One region of the Enterobacter sp. LM3 genome, then DNA from elsewhere that is predicted to be linked to it. Evidence: predicted binding sites of a transcription regulator. Region 1 holds the regulator's gene; each other region holds the start of a gene.

Region 1 (4,925 bases):
GTCAAACCAGGTTGGCGGCAAAAGTCAGATTAAACTGGAACCTTGCAGCCGGGCGGCAGAATGTTCAACATGATACCCTAACCTGACATACGTAAAAAAAGAACTTTGCCATGAAATTGAATACCCGAGCGCAATCTGCACAATCGCCGAACAATAATTCTCCCATCGTACTGGTTCACGGGCTTTTTGGCAGCCTGGATAACCTGGGCGTGCTGGCGCGCGAGCTGGTTACCGACCACGATATTTTGCAGGTCGATATGCGCAATCACGGCCTGTCCGGGCGTTCAGCGGAAATGACCTACGCGGCAATGGCGCAGGATCTGCGGGATACGCTTGATGCGAATAATCTCCAGAATGCGACGTTTATCGGGCATTCAATGGGTGGCAAAGCGGTGATGGCCCTGACGGCGCTTGCACCGGAACGAATTAACGGTCTGATCGCCATTGATATCGCGCCCGTGGATTACGACGTGCGTCGTCATGATGAGATATTTGCCGCCATCAATGCGGTGACAGAAGCGGGGGTCTCTACGCGTCAGCAGGCGGCGACCGTGATGCGTGAACATCTTGATGAAGAAGGCGTTGTGCAGTTCCTGTTGAAGTCGTTTGTTGACGGCCAGTGGCGTTTTAACGTGCCAGCGCTCTGGGACCAGTATGACAATATCGTTGGCTGGGAAACCGTTCCGGCCTGGCAACGCCCTACTCTCTTTATTCGTGGTGGTAACTCACCTTACGTGACCGATGCATACCGCGACACTTTGCTGGCACAATTCCCGCAGGCACGCGCCCATGTGATTGCCGGAGCCGGACACTGGGTTCATGCGGAAAAACCGGACGCCGTATTACGCGCAATCCGCCGCTATCTCTCTGATACGGCAAATTGATTAAAAAGACAGCGACTGGAAGGCTGCAGGCTTCCAGTCGTTGGCGTGCCGTTTTCGGTGATGTATGATGGCGCGCTTATCGCCCGGGCATTAGCAGGGCGGCTTGTTTCCCCCGAAGTCTCAGAATCATGGCCAAAGAACAAACGGACCGTACGACACTAGATCTGTTCGCGAATGAGCGTCGACCGGGACGACCGAAAACGAATCCGCTTTCGCGCGATGAACAGCTGCGTATTAATAAACGCAACCAGCTAAAACGCGATAAAAATCGTGGGCTTAAGCGTGTCGAACTGAAGCTCAACGCCGATGCTGTCGATGCGCTGAATGAACTGGCTGACGCGCGTAACATCAGCCGCAGTGAGTTGATTGAAGAGATGTTAATCACACAGCTTGAGACGTTGCGCGGCAAGGTATAAGTCTGAAAATCTCCTTTCTCACCGTTTTCATGTAGCACAGAGTGCAGTCCTGCGCGATAGCAGTTTCCGCAGGGTTGCCTGTTCTGCTATTATTGCCCTTATCCGTGGACAAATTGCGCCACCATACCATTAAGTTTCAAGAGGTTATTTTACTCATGGCAATCATCGGCATTTTCTTCGGCAGTGATACCGGCAATACCGAAAATATCGCAAAAAACATTCAAAAACAGCTCGGTAAAGACGTTGCCGATGTGCATGACATCGCCAAGAGCAGCAAAGAAGATCTCGAAGGTTATGACATTCTGCTGCTGGGTATCCCGACCTGGTACTATGGTGAAGCGCAGTGTGACTGGGATGATTTCTTCCCGACACTGGAAGAAGTCGACTTCAACGGCAAGCTGGTTGCACTGTTCGGCTGCGGCGATCAGGAAGATTACGCAGAATATTTCTGCGACGCGCTGGGCACCATCCGCGACATCATCGAGCCGCACGGCGCGGTAATCGTGGGTCACTGGCCAACAGCGGGCTACCACTTCGAAGCCTCTAAAGGTCTGGCGGACGACGATCACTTCGTCGGCCTGGCTATCGACGAAGATCGTCAGCCGGAACTGACTGCTGAGCGTGTTGATAAATGGGTTAAGCAGATCCGCGAAGAACTGAACCTGGACGACATTCTTAACGCCTGAGTTCTGACGTGGCGCAACTCCGGTTGCGCCCGCCAATCGGGTAAAACCGATTAAATTAATTGCTACAAACTTTTAACTTTTTCGTTCAAATCTGTACAATATTCCCCTGACAAAAAGTGGAAGCCATCGAACAAGTTTGTTGGTGATACCACGTTTTTATAAGCATACTTTGCTTGAGACTTGCAGTTTTCATTTAGGCATGGCAGTTCTATAATGAGACGCATTATCCCAAGTGCATTTTCTGTCACTTCCTTTATAGAAGTGAATCGTTTAGCAACAGGACAGATTCCGCATGACTGACAACAATACCGCATTAAAGAAGGCTGGCCTGAAAGTAACGCTTCCTCGATTAAAAATCCTTGAAGTGCTTCAGGGGCCAGACAACCACCATGTCAGCGCGGAAGACCTTTACAAGCGTCTTATCGACATGGGCGAAGAGATTGGGCTGGCCACTGTTTATCGTGTACTGAACCAGTTTGATGACGCGGGTATTGTGACCCGTCATAATTTCGAAGGCGGTAAATCTGTTTTCGAACTGACCCAACAGCAGCACCACGATCACCTGATCTGCCTTGATTGCGGTAAGGTCATTGAATTTAGCGATGATTCCATCGAAGCGCGCCAGCGTGAAATTGCCGCCCGTCATGGCATCCGCCTGACCAACCACAGCCTGTACCTGTACGGCCACTGTGCGGAAGGTGATTGCCGCGAAGACGAGCACGCGCACGACGCAAAATAAGTCTGCTTTCATACTCTGAGCCAGCCGAAAGGTTGGCTTTTTTTTGCCTGTAATCTGGCATAAAAAAAGCCCGGTAAGCGCAGTGCTACCGGGCGTCAAGACAGCTGATTATTTACTGTTATTACTGCGAATTTCTTTCCAGATCTGATCGCAACGCTTCGCCACTTCCTGATCGTTACCGGTCTTACGCGCCTGAATACAGGCCTGGTAATCCATCACGCGGACATTCTCCTGCGTCGCGAATTGCTCATGTGCTTTCTCTTTCTTCAGTACATTCAGCACGCTCTGACAGGCTTCAATTTTCTCCGGCGAACCTTCCGCCGTATTAATACAGGCGCTGTATGCCTCTTTCAGACGCGAGTCCTCTTTCGGTGCCTGAGGCTGTGCACAAGCCACCAACCCCGATGCCAGCAACGCGACGATTACGATTTTTTTCATCATGTGCAGTCTCCATCCCGGCGGGCTTAGCCCACCGGGGTGTTCATCAGAAGATTGTGAATGGGGCAATAACCATGAACTTCACGTCACGCTCATCCTGGAAGATGTTGCCGTAACCGCCCGCGTAGCTTGGGATATCAGAGTGGTTGTCATACTGGGTGAAGTGCAGCTTGAACATTGTTCCTTTTGCACGGCCATCCTGCAGGGTGTACATGGCATCCAGGCTGTAAGAGGACTCTTTCAGACGGTAGTTTGGATCGTAGTATGCGTCAGGTGTTGCCATATCGGCAGGTTTCGCATCCCAGGCGTAAGCGTAAGATGCCCCCACAGCCCAACCCGGCAGGTTCCAGTTTTTCAGATCATACATCGCGCCGAAGAACACCGCTTTTTCACCGTCGGCGTTGAAGTCTGAACGGTTATCCCACCAGATATCCAGACGACCGTTGGAGGAGGCGTAGGTTGGGGTCATACGCTGCAGGAAGTAGCCCTGCTGCCCTTCCGCCTTCACCCATGTCCCTTCCAGACGCAAATCAACCTGACCCACTTTGTAGCCGAAGGTCAGCGCCTGCAGCCACGCGGTGCCATCATAAATGTCATTGACGCCACCATTACTGACTTTATCGCGCGTACCGTAGAACTGGTAGCTGGTACTCAGCGGGCTACCCGCGATATCAAACTTATAGCTGGCTTTGGCAAAGTATTGATCGACATAACCTTGCGCCTGGCCAAAGGCCGCTTCAAGAACCAGATCGTTTTTGAAGTCGTATTTCGCACCCAGCGAGTGGAGGTAATCCACTTTGGTCTTTTTATCGTTCTGGTAGAACTTGTCCATTTCGATATGCCACGGTGCTTTATATTCGTTGGTCCACATATAGGAGAAACTCAACGCACCTGCATCACCGTAGTCAAAGTTGGCACCGGCTTCCGCCCCCTGATAAGTACCTGGCATAAAGCTCCAGTGTGGGGCTAACAGTGTTTGACCGGTTGGCTGAATATAACCACCACGCGCCCATACCGGGCCGTATTTGAATTTCGCGGCTGCTTTATACAGGCTAATACCGCTTTTATCCCCGGACCAGTCTTCATCGTACGCTTTATTGCTGGAGGAGAATGCGATTTCGTTCGGGTGGCCACTGTCACCGTTTTCCGCCATTTCAATGGCAGTGAATGCGGCAATATCCAGGCCGAACATATCGGCAGCATAACCGGACTGGAAGTCCAGGTTGGCGTTCCAGGTGGAATGAGCAAGGTTGGTTTTGTATTTGTCTTCAGTGACGTCTTTACGGTCACGTTCACGCTGCCAGTAATAAATACCGCCCGTGAGGGTAGAATCATCAACGAAACCTGCTGCCTTAGCCTCTGGTGCGACAACCAGGCCCGACATTGCTGTTACACCGGCAATAGCCAGCGCCAGCGCACTACGTTTGCCACTAAACGTACGCATAGATTATTCCTCTTTGACGAATTAAAACGCCTAAAACGGCGAAAAATAAAAATGACCTGTCGGTCAGGGGTAGTTAGAAATACCCTCGAATTAACTACCGCCTTTAGGTTATTTTTCGCGACGCGAATTATCAATGCTTTTCAGCGGGCAAAAGTCAGGATTATGACGAAGTGCACATAATTGGTAGTGATTTGTAACATTTCCATCAATGCGTGGATTTACAGGGAGAAAGAGATATTTTCAGGGGGAAAAGCCCATTATTTGCGCTTATTTTTTAGCCTTCAGATATTCCGTAAATATTCAAACTTTTTTTGAGTA
Region 2 (4,925 bases), on a different contig from region 1:
TAGTGATGAGCAGCGACGGTTTTGCATCTTCCAGCATCATGCGCAGACGATCGTCCGGGTAGCCGGTGTCCAGCGGCAGCCACGCGGCCCCCGCCTCCACGATACCGTGCAGGGCCAGCGTCAGAAATACCGAGCGCGGCAGTGCTACCGCCACGCTGTCACCCGGCTTCACGCCGCGTTCACGCAGCAAGGTTGCCAGCGCCACCACCTGCTCGCGCATCTGGCGATAGTTCAGCTCAATGTGCGCATCGGCCAGCGCCGGGGCATCCGGCGTTTTATGCGCCTGTTCCGCCACCAGCCCGGCCAGCGTGGTGACAGGCAATGCTTTGCCCGTATCGTTGATACGCGCAAGCTGCTGGTATTCATCTCCGGATACCGTTTCAACCTCGCCACAACGCAGATCCGGGTTGGCGGCAAACTGTGCCAGCATCGCATTCAGACGCGCCGCGTGACGGGTCAGCGTGGTGGTATCGTAACGCTGCCGACTGGCGAGGATCTCAATGCTCAGGCCGCCCTGTTCGTCCGGGAACAGCGCCAGTTCAAGATCGTTTACCGGGCCGGTCGCCAGCGTATGGGTGGTGGCCTCCACGCCGTCAATATCCAGCTGATAATCGAACACTTTAACGTTCAGCACCGGGCCAAACAGCGCTTCATCTCCGGCCGCGCGCCCGCTGTCGCGGACGATCTGTTCGGCATCGTAGCGCTGATGACGGCGCATTTTTTTGAGCTGGTTTGCCAGGCGCAGCGCCAGCTCCGGCAGACTTTCCTGCGGGGAGATGTTGACCGCCAGCGGCAGTACGTTAAGCACCGGACCGGTAGCCGTCAGCGCGGCTGACCCCATGCGACGCATAAAGATAAACCCGGCGGCGTAGTCCAGCCGTCCGGTCAGACGACCCAGCCACAGCGCCACCAGCGCGAGAGCCAGATCGGTGCGCTGCACTTGCCCGGCGGCCTGGGTAAGCTGGCTAAAGGCGCGACTGTCGGCGGCAATTTTCAGGCGCAGAATATCAGTCGTTGCCGCACGCCCCGGCAGCGGTGCGGATGAGAGCGATACCGGAGCAGGCAGCTGCTTACGCTGCTCTGCCCAGAAGGCACCGTCACGCGGATACGCCTCGCTGTTGCGGTAGCGCTGGTACTCTTCCACCACCTCAGCAAACGGGGTAAACGGAGAAGATGGCAGGGTTTCGCCATTTTCCCATGCGGTGTAGATGGCGGCTATCTGACGGGTAATGGCCGGGAAACTGAAGCCATCGACCACTAAGTGGTGATAACGCTGATACCAGTACCAGTGGCGTTCACCCACCTGAATCAACTGGTGAAACGCCAGCGGCTGACCGCTGTCCACGCGCAGGTTTTGCCGGAGATCGGCTTCCATCAGCGCCACGGCGGCGGTGTGGGAGCCCGCCTTCACAACAGACGGCTCCGGCAGCGTCATAGATTCATCGACCCACTGCCACACTTCACCGTTATCTTCCATGAAGCGCATGCGCAGCGTATCAGCCTGCATCAGGCCCGCCGCAATGGCTTTTGCCAGCAACGGTGCATCTATGTCGCCTTTCAGCTCAGTGTAGTGCGCTACACTCCAGGCGTTTGGCAACGTGGAAAGTTGCTCCGCCATCCAGATCCCCGGCTGGGCGGCAACAAGAGGAAGATGTTGGCTCATGCGTTCTCCCCCGCAAAATGAGACGGTTCAAGCGCTTGCCAGTGTTCTGTCAGCCACTGCTGGCACGCGTCCTGGGATTGCGGTTCACAGACCACACGCCAGCCCGCAGGTAACGCGCACTGCTGCGGCCACAGGCTGTACTGCGCCTGGTCGTTACACAAAATGGCAAACTGTCCTTGCGGATCATCGAAAGGATTACTGAATTCCATACAGACTCCGTTATTGAGTAAGCGGCTGCCAGAGCGTCATCAGCCCCTGCGTCAGCCCACCGCGCCAGCAAAGTGCATCGTGTCCGCCGTCAACCTGACGCCAGATAACCGGTTGCTGAGTGTGTTGTAGTTCGGCGTAAATCGCCTGATTTGCGCGGAAGATAAGCGGCTCATTGCGCCCGGCCTCAAGGACAATGCGCAGCCCGTGTGCAGTTTTTTCACCCGCTTTAAGTTGTTCAATCAACACCCCCTCCTGCGGCGCGCCACGCTGCGGCCACCAGTACGAACCAGACTGGCTGAGCACACAGCCAAAGCGCTGCGGCCAGTTGAGGCCAGCATAGAGCGCAGAGAGTCCGCCAAAGCTTTGGCCCGCAGCCACCGTCCGGTCAGATCGGTCGCTGAATGGCGTGGTCGTTTTCACAAGTGGGAGAAGCTCTTCCTGCACCGCCAGCCAGAAATCGGGGTTACAGGTCAGCTCGCGGCTGCGGTGCGCAATATCGATCGCGTCGATTAAGACATAAACCGCAGGCGGCAGTTTGCCTTCGTCAGTGAGCGCCGTCAGCGCGGGCCACACGGGCATACTTTCGGCCCAGAACTGCCCGTCGAGCAGCACCGCCAGTGGGCGATCCGGGTTTGCATCGCCGGTGGTAAAAATCCAGACGCGGCGACGATTACCCAGCCGATCGCTGTTCCATTCAATACAAGCCGGCGGGCTGTACGGCGCATCAGGACGGTTCCAGCCAGGCTGTACCGGTGCCTCAGGCATTTCCAGCGCCGACACCGCATGGCCGCGCCCGCCGCGCCAGCTTTGGGGATTCAGCGGGTCGGAAACCGCGTGTGACAGCAGCCTGCCCCAGCCTTCGCGTAGCGCCATGCGGTCGGGCTGCTCACCGTGAAAGACCGCATCGGCAAAATCATGTTCATTCCCGGAAGGGATAAAACAGTAGCTGCCGCGCCACCGCGGGCTGAACTCACCCTGCCACTGCCAGACGTCAGTATCGGGAATGCGTTCAAGGGATTGCGGACAGGCATTTTGATGGTGATCGGTCACGCCAGTGATATAGAGCCAGACGCGCTTCACCGCCGATGATTTTTGCGTGCCGGCCGGGTCGCGCCACCAGAACGTCACGCGATAACTCTCCTGCTCTCGCACCCATTCGGGGCCGTTTTTCGACTGCCACCAGGCTTCACTTCCCGTTGTTAACGCCGTCACCCTTATAACCTCATGTTTAGAGAGTCTTTTTTGTTACAAGACAAAATATATTGATAATATTATTGATAACTATTTGCATTTGCAATAGCGTAGTGCCCGCGCTGTGGGAAGCGCGTTCATAAAATAACCATGCCAGCGTTGTGTGCGCCCGGGGACAGGGCGGCTTACACAAAATGCGGGTGACAACATGCCGCCTCCTCTCCCCTTCGGGAATGGAGCCAGGAGGAAGCGGCGCGAAAAGCAGGACGTACAATGAATAAGAAGATTCACTCTCTGGCCTTGCTGGTCAACTTAGGGATTTACGGCGTCGCGCTGCCCGCGCTGGCGGACGACAAAACCGCCACCACCACCGCGCAGCACGAAGATACGATGGTGATCACCGCCGCAGAGCAAAACCTGCAGGCACCGGGTGTGTCGACCATCACGGCCGATGAAATCCGTAAAAATCCCCCCGCCCGCGACGTGGCCGAAATCATCCGCACCATGCCGGGCGTTAACCTGACCGGTAACTCCACCAGCGGCCAGCGCGGCAACAACCGTCAGATTGATATCCGCGGTATGGGCCCGGAAAACACCCTGATCCTGATTGATGGCAAACCCGTCACCAGCCGTAACTCCATTCGTCTGGGCTGGCGCGGTGAACGCGATACCCGCGGTGATACTGGCTGGGTACCGCCGGAGATGGTCGAACGCATCGAAGTGATCCGTGGCCCGGCCGCGGCACGCTACGGCAACGGTGCGGCTGGGGGGGTGGTAAACATCATCACCAAAAAATTCGACGACCAGTGGCACGGTTCCTGGAACACCTACCTGAATGCGCCAGAGCACAAGGACGAAGGTTCCACCAAACGTACCAACTTCAGTCTGAGCGGCCCGCTGGGCGGCGATTTCAGCTTCCGCATGTACGGTAACCTGGACAAAACGCAGGCCGATGCCTGGGACATCAACCAGGGCCACCAGTCCGACCGCACCGGTATCTATGCCAACACGCTGCCAGCCGGTCGTGAAGGGGTGGAAAACAAAGACATCAACGGCGTGGTGCGCTGGGACTTTGCGCCAATGCAGTCCCTGGAGTTTGAAGCGGGCTACAGCCGCCAGAACAACCTCTACGCGGGTGACACCCAGAACACCAACAACGACAACGCGCTGGTGAAGAAAAACTACGGCAAAGAGACTAACCGAATCTATCGCCAGAATTTTGCAGTGACCTGGAACGGTGGCTGGGATAACGGCATCACCACCAGCAACTGGGCACAGTACGAGCACACCCGCAACTCGCGTCTTGGCGAAGGCCTGGCGGGCGGCCTGGAAGGGTTGTTCAACAGCGATAAATTCACCGATACCGACCTGGCTGACGTGATGCTGCACAGCGAAATCAACCTGCCGATTGATTTCCTGGTCAACCAGAACCTGACGCTGGGTACTGAGTGGAACCAGCAGCGTATGAAAGACGCCACCTCCTTCACGCAAACCCTGCAGGGCGGGACCATCCCGGGCATGAGCAACGATCGCAGCCCGTACACCTCGGCGGAGATCTTCTCCCTGTTTGCCGAAAACAACATGGAGCTGACCGACAGCACCATGCTGACCCCGGCGCTGCGCTTCGATCACCACACCATTGTGGGTAACAACTGGAGCCCGTCGCTGAACCTGTCACAAGGTCTGGGGAATGACTTCACCCTGAAGATGGGTATCGCCCGCGCCTACAAAGCACCGAGTCTGTACCAGACTAACCCGAACTACCTGCTGTACAGCAAAGGTCAGGGTTGCTACGCAAGCAGTGACGGCGTGGGTTGTTACATGATGGGTAACGATGATCTGAAAGCCGAAACCAGTATCA
Region 3 (4,925 bases), on a different contig from region 1:
GTGAACTCCCAGGTAAAACAGGCGCAGTACAACTTTGTTGGCGCGAGCGAGCAGCTGGAAAGCGCACACCGCAACGTGGTGCAGACCGTACGCTCGTCCTTTAACAACGTGAACGCCTCTATCAGTAGCATCAACGCTTATAAACAGGCCGTTGTCTCTGCCCAAAGCTCTCTGGATGCGATGGAAGCAGGCTACTCGGTCGGTACGCGTACCATCGTTGACGTTCTGGATGCGACCACCACGCTGTACAACGCCAAGCAGCAACTCTCCAGCGCACGTTACCAGTACCTGATTAACCAGCTGAATATCAAACAAGCGCTGGGTACGCTGAACGAGCAGGATCTGCAGTCGCTGAACAGCGCACTGGGCAAGCCGATTTCGACTTCGCCTGAAAACGTTGCACCGGAGAACCCGCAGCAGGTTGCCGCCGTTGATAACTTCAACGGTAACAGCAACACCCCTGCTGCACAGCCAGCGGCAACGCGTTCCACGACGCCTGCCAGCAACGGTAATAATCCGTTCCGTCACTAAGCATTGCCTGATGGCGTTGCGCTTATCATGCCTGATTCACCGCAGGCCGGGTAAGCGCAGCGCCACCTGATGTAAAATCACACTCAAACGTAAGCCAACGTAAAGATCCCCCTGATTCAGCCCCTCTTCGCTTCATTTTCAACCACTCATCCTCTATCCTGAGCGTTATTACCACTGGGTCCAGGAAGACAAAGATGAAACGGACAAAATCCATTAATCACGCTTCGTTCCGCAAAAGCTGGAATGCGCGTCACCTTACACCTGTCGCACTGGCGATCACTGCCGTCTTTATGCTGGCGGGCTGTGAAAAAAGCGACGAAAATGTATCGCTGTATCAAAACGCGGACGACTGCTCTACCGCTACCGGTAAAACCGCAGAATGTACTACGGCTTATAACAATGCCCTGAAAGAAGCAGAACGTACCGCACCGAAATATGCCTCACGCGAAGACTGCGTAGCGGAATTCGGTGAAGGCCAGTGCCAGCAAGCACCGGCTAAAGCGGGTACCGCGCCGGAAAACCAGGCGCAGGCACAGTCCAGCGGCAGTTTCTGGATGCCGCTGATGGCAGGCTACATGATGGGTCGCCTGATGGGTGGCGGTGCAGGCTTCCAGCAGCAGCCGCTGTTCAGCTCGAAAAACCCGGCCAGCCCGGCTTACGGTCAATACACCGATGCCAGCGGCAAAGGCTACGGCGCAGCAACGCCAGGCCGTACCATGACCGTCCCTAAAACGGCAATGGCACCAAAACCGGCGACCACCAGCACCATAACCCGTGGCGGGTTCGGTGAATCTGTCGCGAAACAAACCACCATGCAACGTAGCGCGACGGGTTCCTCTACCCGCTCAATGGGTGGTTGATCATGGAACGAGTCAGTATCACCGAGCGCCCGGACTGGCGTGAAAAAGCCACCGAATACGGTTTTAACTTCCACACCATGTACGGCGAACCGTACTGGTGTGAAGATGCTTACTACAAGCTCACGATTGCTCAGGTTGAGAAACTGGAAGAGGTAACGGCAGAACTGCACCAGATGTGCCTGAAGGTGGTGGAAAAAGTCATCGACAGCGACGCACTGATGGCGAAGTTCCGCATTCCAAAACACACCTGGAGCTTTGTGCGCCAGTCGTGGAAAACCAGCCAGCCATCGCTTTACTCGCGTCTGGATCTGGCGTGGGACGGCGTGGGTGAACCTAAGCTCTTAGAAAACAACGCCGATACGCCAACCTCGTTGTACGAAGCGGCGTTCTTCCAGTGGATCTGGCTGGAAGACCAGGTCAATGCCGGGAACCTGCCGGAAGGCAGCGACCAGTTCAACAGCCTGCAGGAAAAGCTGATTGAGCGTTTCGCTGAGCTGCGTGAACAGCACGGTTTTAACCTGCTGCATCTTGCCTGCTGCCGCGACACGGAAGAAGACCGTGGAACGGTTCAGTATTTGCAGGACTGCGCAGCCGAAGCGGAAGTGGCGACCGAGTTCCTTTATATCGAAGATATCGGTCTGGGTGAGAAAGGCCAGTTCACCGATCTGCAGGATCAGGTGATCAGCAACCTGTTCAAACTCTACCCGTGGGAATACATGCTGCGCGAAATGTTCTCCACCAAGCTGGAAGATGCGGGCGTGCGCTGGCTGGAACCTGCCTGGAAGAGCATTATCTCCAACAAAGCTCTGCTGCCGATGCTGTGGGAGATGTTCCCGAACCACCCGAATCTGCTGCCTGCATACTTTGCGGAAGACGACCATCCGCAAATGGAGAAATACGTTATTAAGCCGATTTTCTCCCGTGAAGGGGCGAACGTGTCGATTATCGAAAACGGCAAAACGCTGGAAGCGGCCGAAGGGCCTTACGGCGAAGAAGGGATGATCGTCCAGGAATTTTATCAACTGCCGAAGTTTGGCGACAGCTACACGCTGATTGGTAGCTGGCTTATCAACGATCAACCCGCCGGGATTGGTATTCGTGAAGACAGAGCGCTGATCACCCAGGATCTGTCACGATTCTATCCACATATTTTCGTAGAGTAGAGTGCAGCCCGATGCTCTCACCCCGCCCCTCTTCCACAGGAAGAGGGAGCAAGCACGACAAACGGTAACCTCTGGTTGCCGTTTTGCTTTGATTACCCTATCTGCACCGACAGCATACTCAAACTGCCCATTTCAATGCCATCAACCGGAAGGGTAATCGGTTCCTGGCCGTCCCACGCGCCTAAGACATACAGCAGAGGCAGGAAGTGATCCGGCGTTGGGTTGGAGAGCGACCCCCCTTCACTTTCCATGTAGTTCACCAGCGGGTGCTGTTCAACCGGGCCTTGCCAGGTCAGATTGGCTTTTACATAGTCGTTAAAGGATGTCGCCCACGGGTACGGTGTGTTTTCGCCGTGCCAGCGTGCCGTGCGCAGGTTATGCACCACGTTACCGCTTGCGACCAGCATAATACCTTCATCACGAAGGCTGGCCAGTTTACGCCCCATCTCCATGTGCCAGGCTGCCGGTTTGGTGCTGTCGATGCTCAGCTGCACCATCGGGATATCAGCATCCGGGTACATTTTAATCAGCACACCCCACGAGCCGTGGTCAAAACCCCACGCTTCTTTATCCAGTGTGACCGGAACAGGTGCCAGCAGATCCACCAGCTGTTGCGCCAGCTCCGGAGAGCCAGGAGCAGGGTAATGCGTGTCGTACAGTGCCTGCGGGAAACCACCGAAATCATGAATGGTTTTCGGGGCTTCCATCGCGGTGACGCCAGTACCACGCGTGAACCAGTGTGCAGAAACCACCACAATCGCTTTCGGGCGCGGCAACGTCTCACCCAGATGACGCCAGGCGCGGGTATAAACGTTATCTTCCAGAACGTTCATTGGGCTGCCGTGGCCTAAAAACAGTGCAGGCATACGTGAAGAAGTCATGGCGATATCCTTACAGAAGGTGTCAATTTAATGGTGCTACATTACGCGTAATCTGGCGAGGATGAACGCAGATAACCGTGATGATCATCATCAGGAAATTTGAATGTAAGGAATGTGTAAAGCATAACAACCTCACTCGCTTTGGCCGCAATGAATCATTAATATAAATGAGAATTATTATCATAAGGAAAAATGCATGTCAGTCCCCTTGATCCTGACCCTATTTGCAGGTGCCGCGACCTTCCTTGGTGCATTCCTCGGTGTACTCGGCCAGAAGCCGTCTAACCGTGTGCTGGCTTTCTCGCTCGGCTTTGCCGCCGGGATCATGCTGCTTATCTCTTTGATGGAAATGCTGCCTGCCGCATTGGGCACAGAAGGGATGTCGCCTGTTCTGGGTTACGGCATGTTTGTGTTTGGACTGCTGGGCTACTTTGCTCTCGACCGAATGCTGCCCCACGCACACCCACAGGATTTGATGCAGAAAAACATCACGCCGTTACCGGGCAGTATTAAGCGAACCGCTATTCTGCTGACGCTTGGCATCAGCCTGCATAATTTCCCGGAGGGCGTTGCCACCTACGTGACCGCCAGTAATAACCTTGAGCTGGGTTTTGGTATCGCGCTGGCAGTAGCCTTACACAATATTCCTGAAGGACTGGCCGTTGCCGGACCGGTATATGCAGCCACAGGGTCGAAACGCACTGCCGTATTCTGGGCGGGGATCTCAGGACTGGCCGAAATTCTTGGTGGTGTCCTGGCCTGGCTGATCCTCGGTAGTCTGGTTTCGCCTGTCGTGATGGCCGCTATTATGGCCGCGGTGGCAGGTATCATGGTCGCACTGTCCGTGGATGAGTTAATGCCGCTGGCAAAAGAGATCGATCCGAATAACAACCCGAGCTACGGCGTTCTGTGCGGGATGTCGGTGATGGGGTTGAGTCTGGTATTGCTACAGGCAGCGGGCATCGGATAAAAGAACGCCGGGATATCCCGGCGTTTTACTGTCAGCTGGCTTTGCGCTCGTGCGCCTGGCGGTACTCCACCAGATCTTCAATTGTCACCACCGGCATATTGTGCAGGCGGGCAAAAGTGATGCACTCTGGCGCACGTGCCATCGTACCGTCATCGTTGGTCAGCTCACACAGCACACCTGCTGGTTTGAAGCCTGCCAGCGTGACCAGGTCGATGGTCGCTTCGGTGTGGCCGCCGCGAGTCAGTACACCACCCGCTTGCGCGCGCAGCGGGAAGACATGGCCAGGGCGGTGCAGGTCGGATGGTTTCGCACCATCGGCAATCGCTGCACGCACGGTGGTCAGACGGTCAGCCGCAGACACACCGGTCGTCACGCCATGCGCAGCTTCGATGGTCACGGTAAAACCTGTACCAAAGGCGCTGGTGTTGTTTTCAACCATCATTGGCAGGTCGAGCTGCTTGCGACGGTCTTCGTTAATACACAGGCATACGATGCCGCTGCCATGACGAATGGTCAGCGC

Evidence for each region. The regulator Fur, encoded in region 1, represses iron uptake genes when iron is present. The targets are predictions, from matches to a motif close to ATAATAATGAGAACNACTATCAA.
Region 2: fes (enterochelin esterase) is a predicted target of Fur. The motif match lies at 3,142-3,164, and genes of this name have one in related genera.
Region 3: zupT (zinc transporter ZupT) is a predicted target of Fur. The motif match lies at 3,597-3,619, and genes of this name have one in related genera.

Annotation. Positions count from the first base shown of each region.
Region 1 covers NZ_JBJURN010000001.1:423,308-428,232, forward strand. Annotated here, with positions in the region: gene ybfF (esterase) at 111-884, shown strand; gene ybfE (LexA regulated protein) at 1,013-1,300, shown strand; gene fldA (flavodoxin FldA) at 1,456-1,986, shown strand; gene fur (ferric iron uptake transcriptional regulator) at 2,279-2,725, shown strand; gene chiQ (ChiQ/YbfN family lipoprotein) at 2,834-3,163, opposite strand; gene chiP (chitoporin ChiP) at 3,210-4,607, opposite strand.
Region 2 covers NZ_JBJURN010000011.1:66,105-71,029, reverse strand. Annotated here, with positions in the region: gene entF (enterobactin non-ribosomal peptide synthetase EntF) at 1-1,663, opposite strand, end outside; gene ACJ9N4_RS13425 (MbtH family protein) at 1,660-1,872, opposite strand; gene fes (enterochelin esterase) at 1,883-3,085, opposite strand; gene ACJ9N4_RS13415 (TonB-dependent siderophore receptor) at 3,338-4,925, shown strand, end outside.
Region 3 covers NZ_JBJURN010000003.1:367,586-372,510, forward strand. Annotated here, with positions in the region: gene tolC (outer membrane channel protein TolC) at 1-531, shown strand, start outside; gene ACJ9N4_RS05870 (DUF1190 family protein) at 726-1,391, shown strand; gene ACJ9N4_RS05875 (glutathionylspermidine synthase family protein) at 1,394-2,554, shown strand; gene ygiD (4,5-DOPA dioxygenase extradiol) at 2,647-3,435, opposite strand; gene zupT (zinc transporter ZupT) at 3,632-4,405, shown strand; gene ribB (3,4-dihydroxy-2-butanone-4-phosphate synthase) at 4,437-4,925, opposite strand, start outside.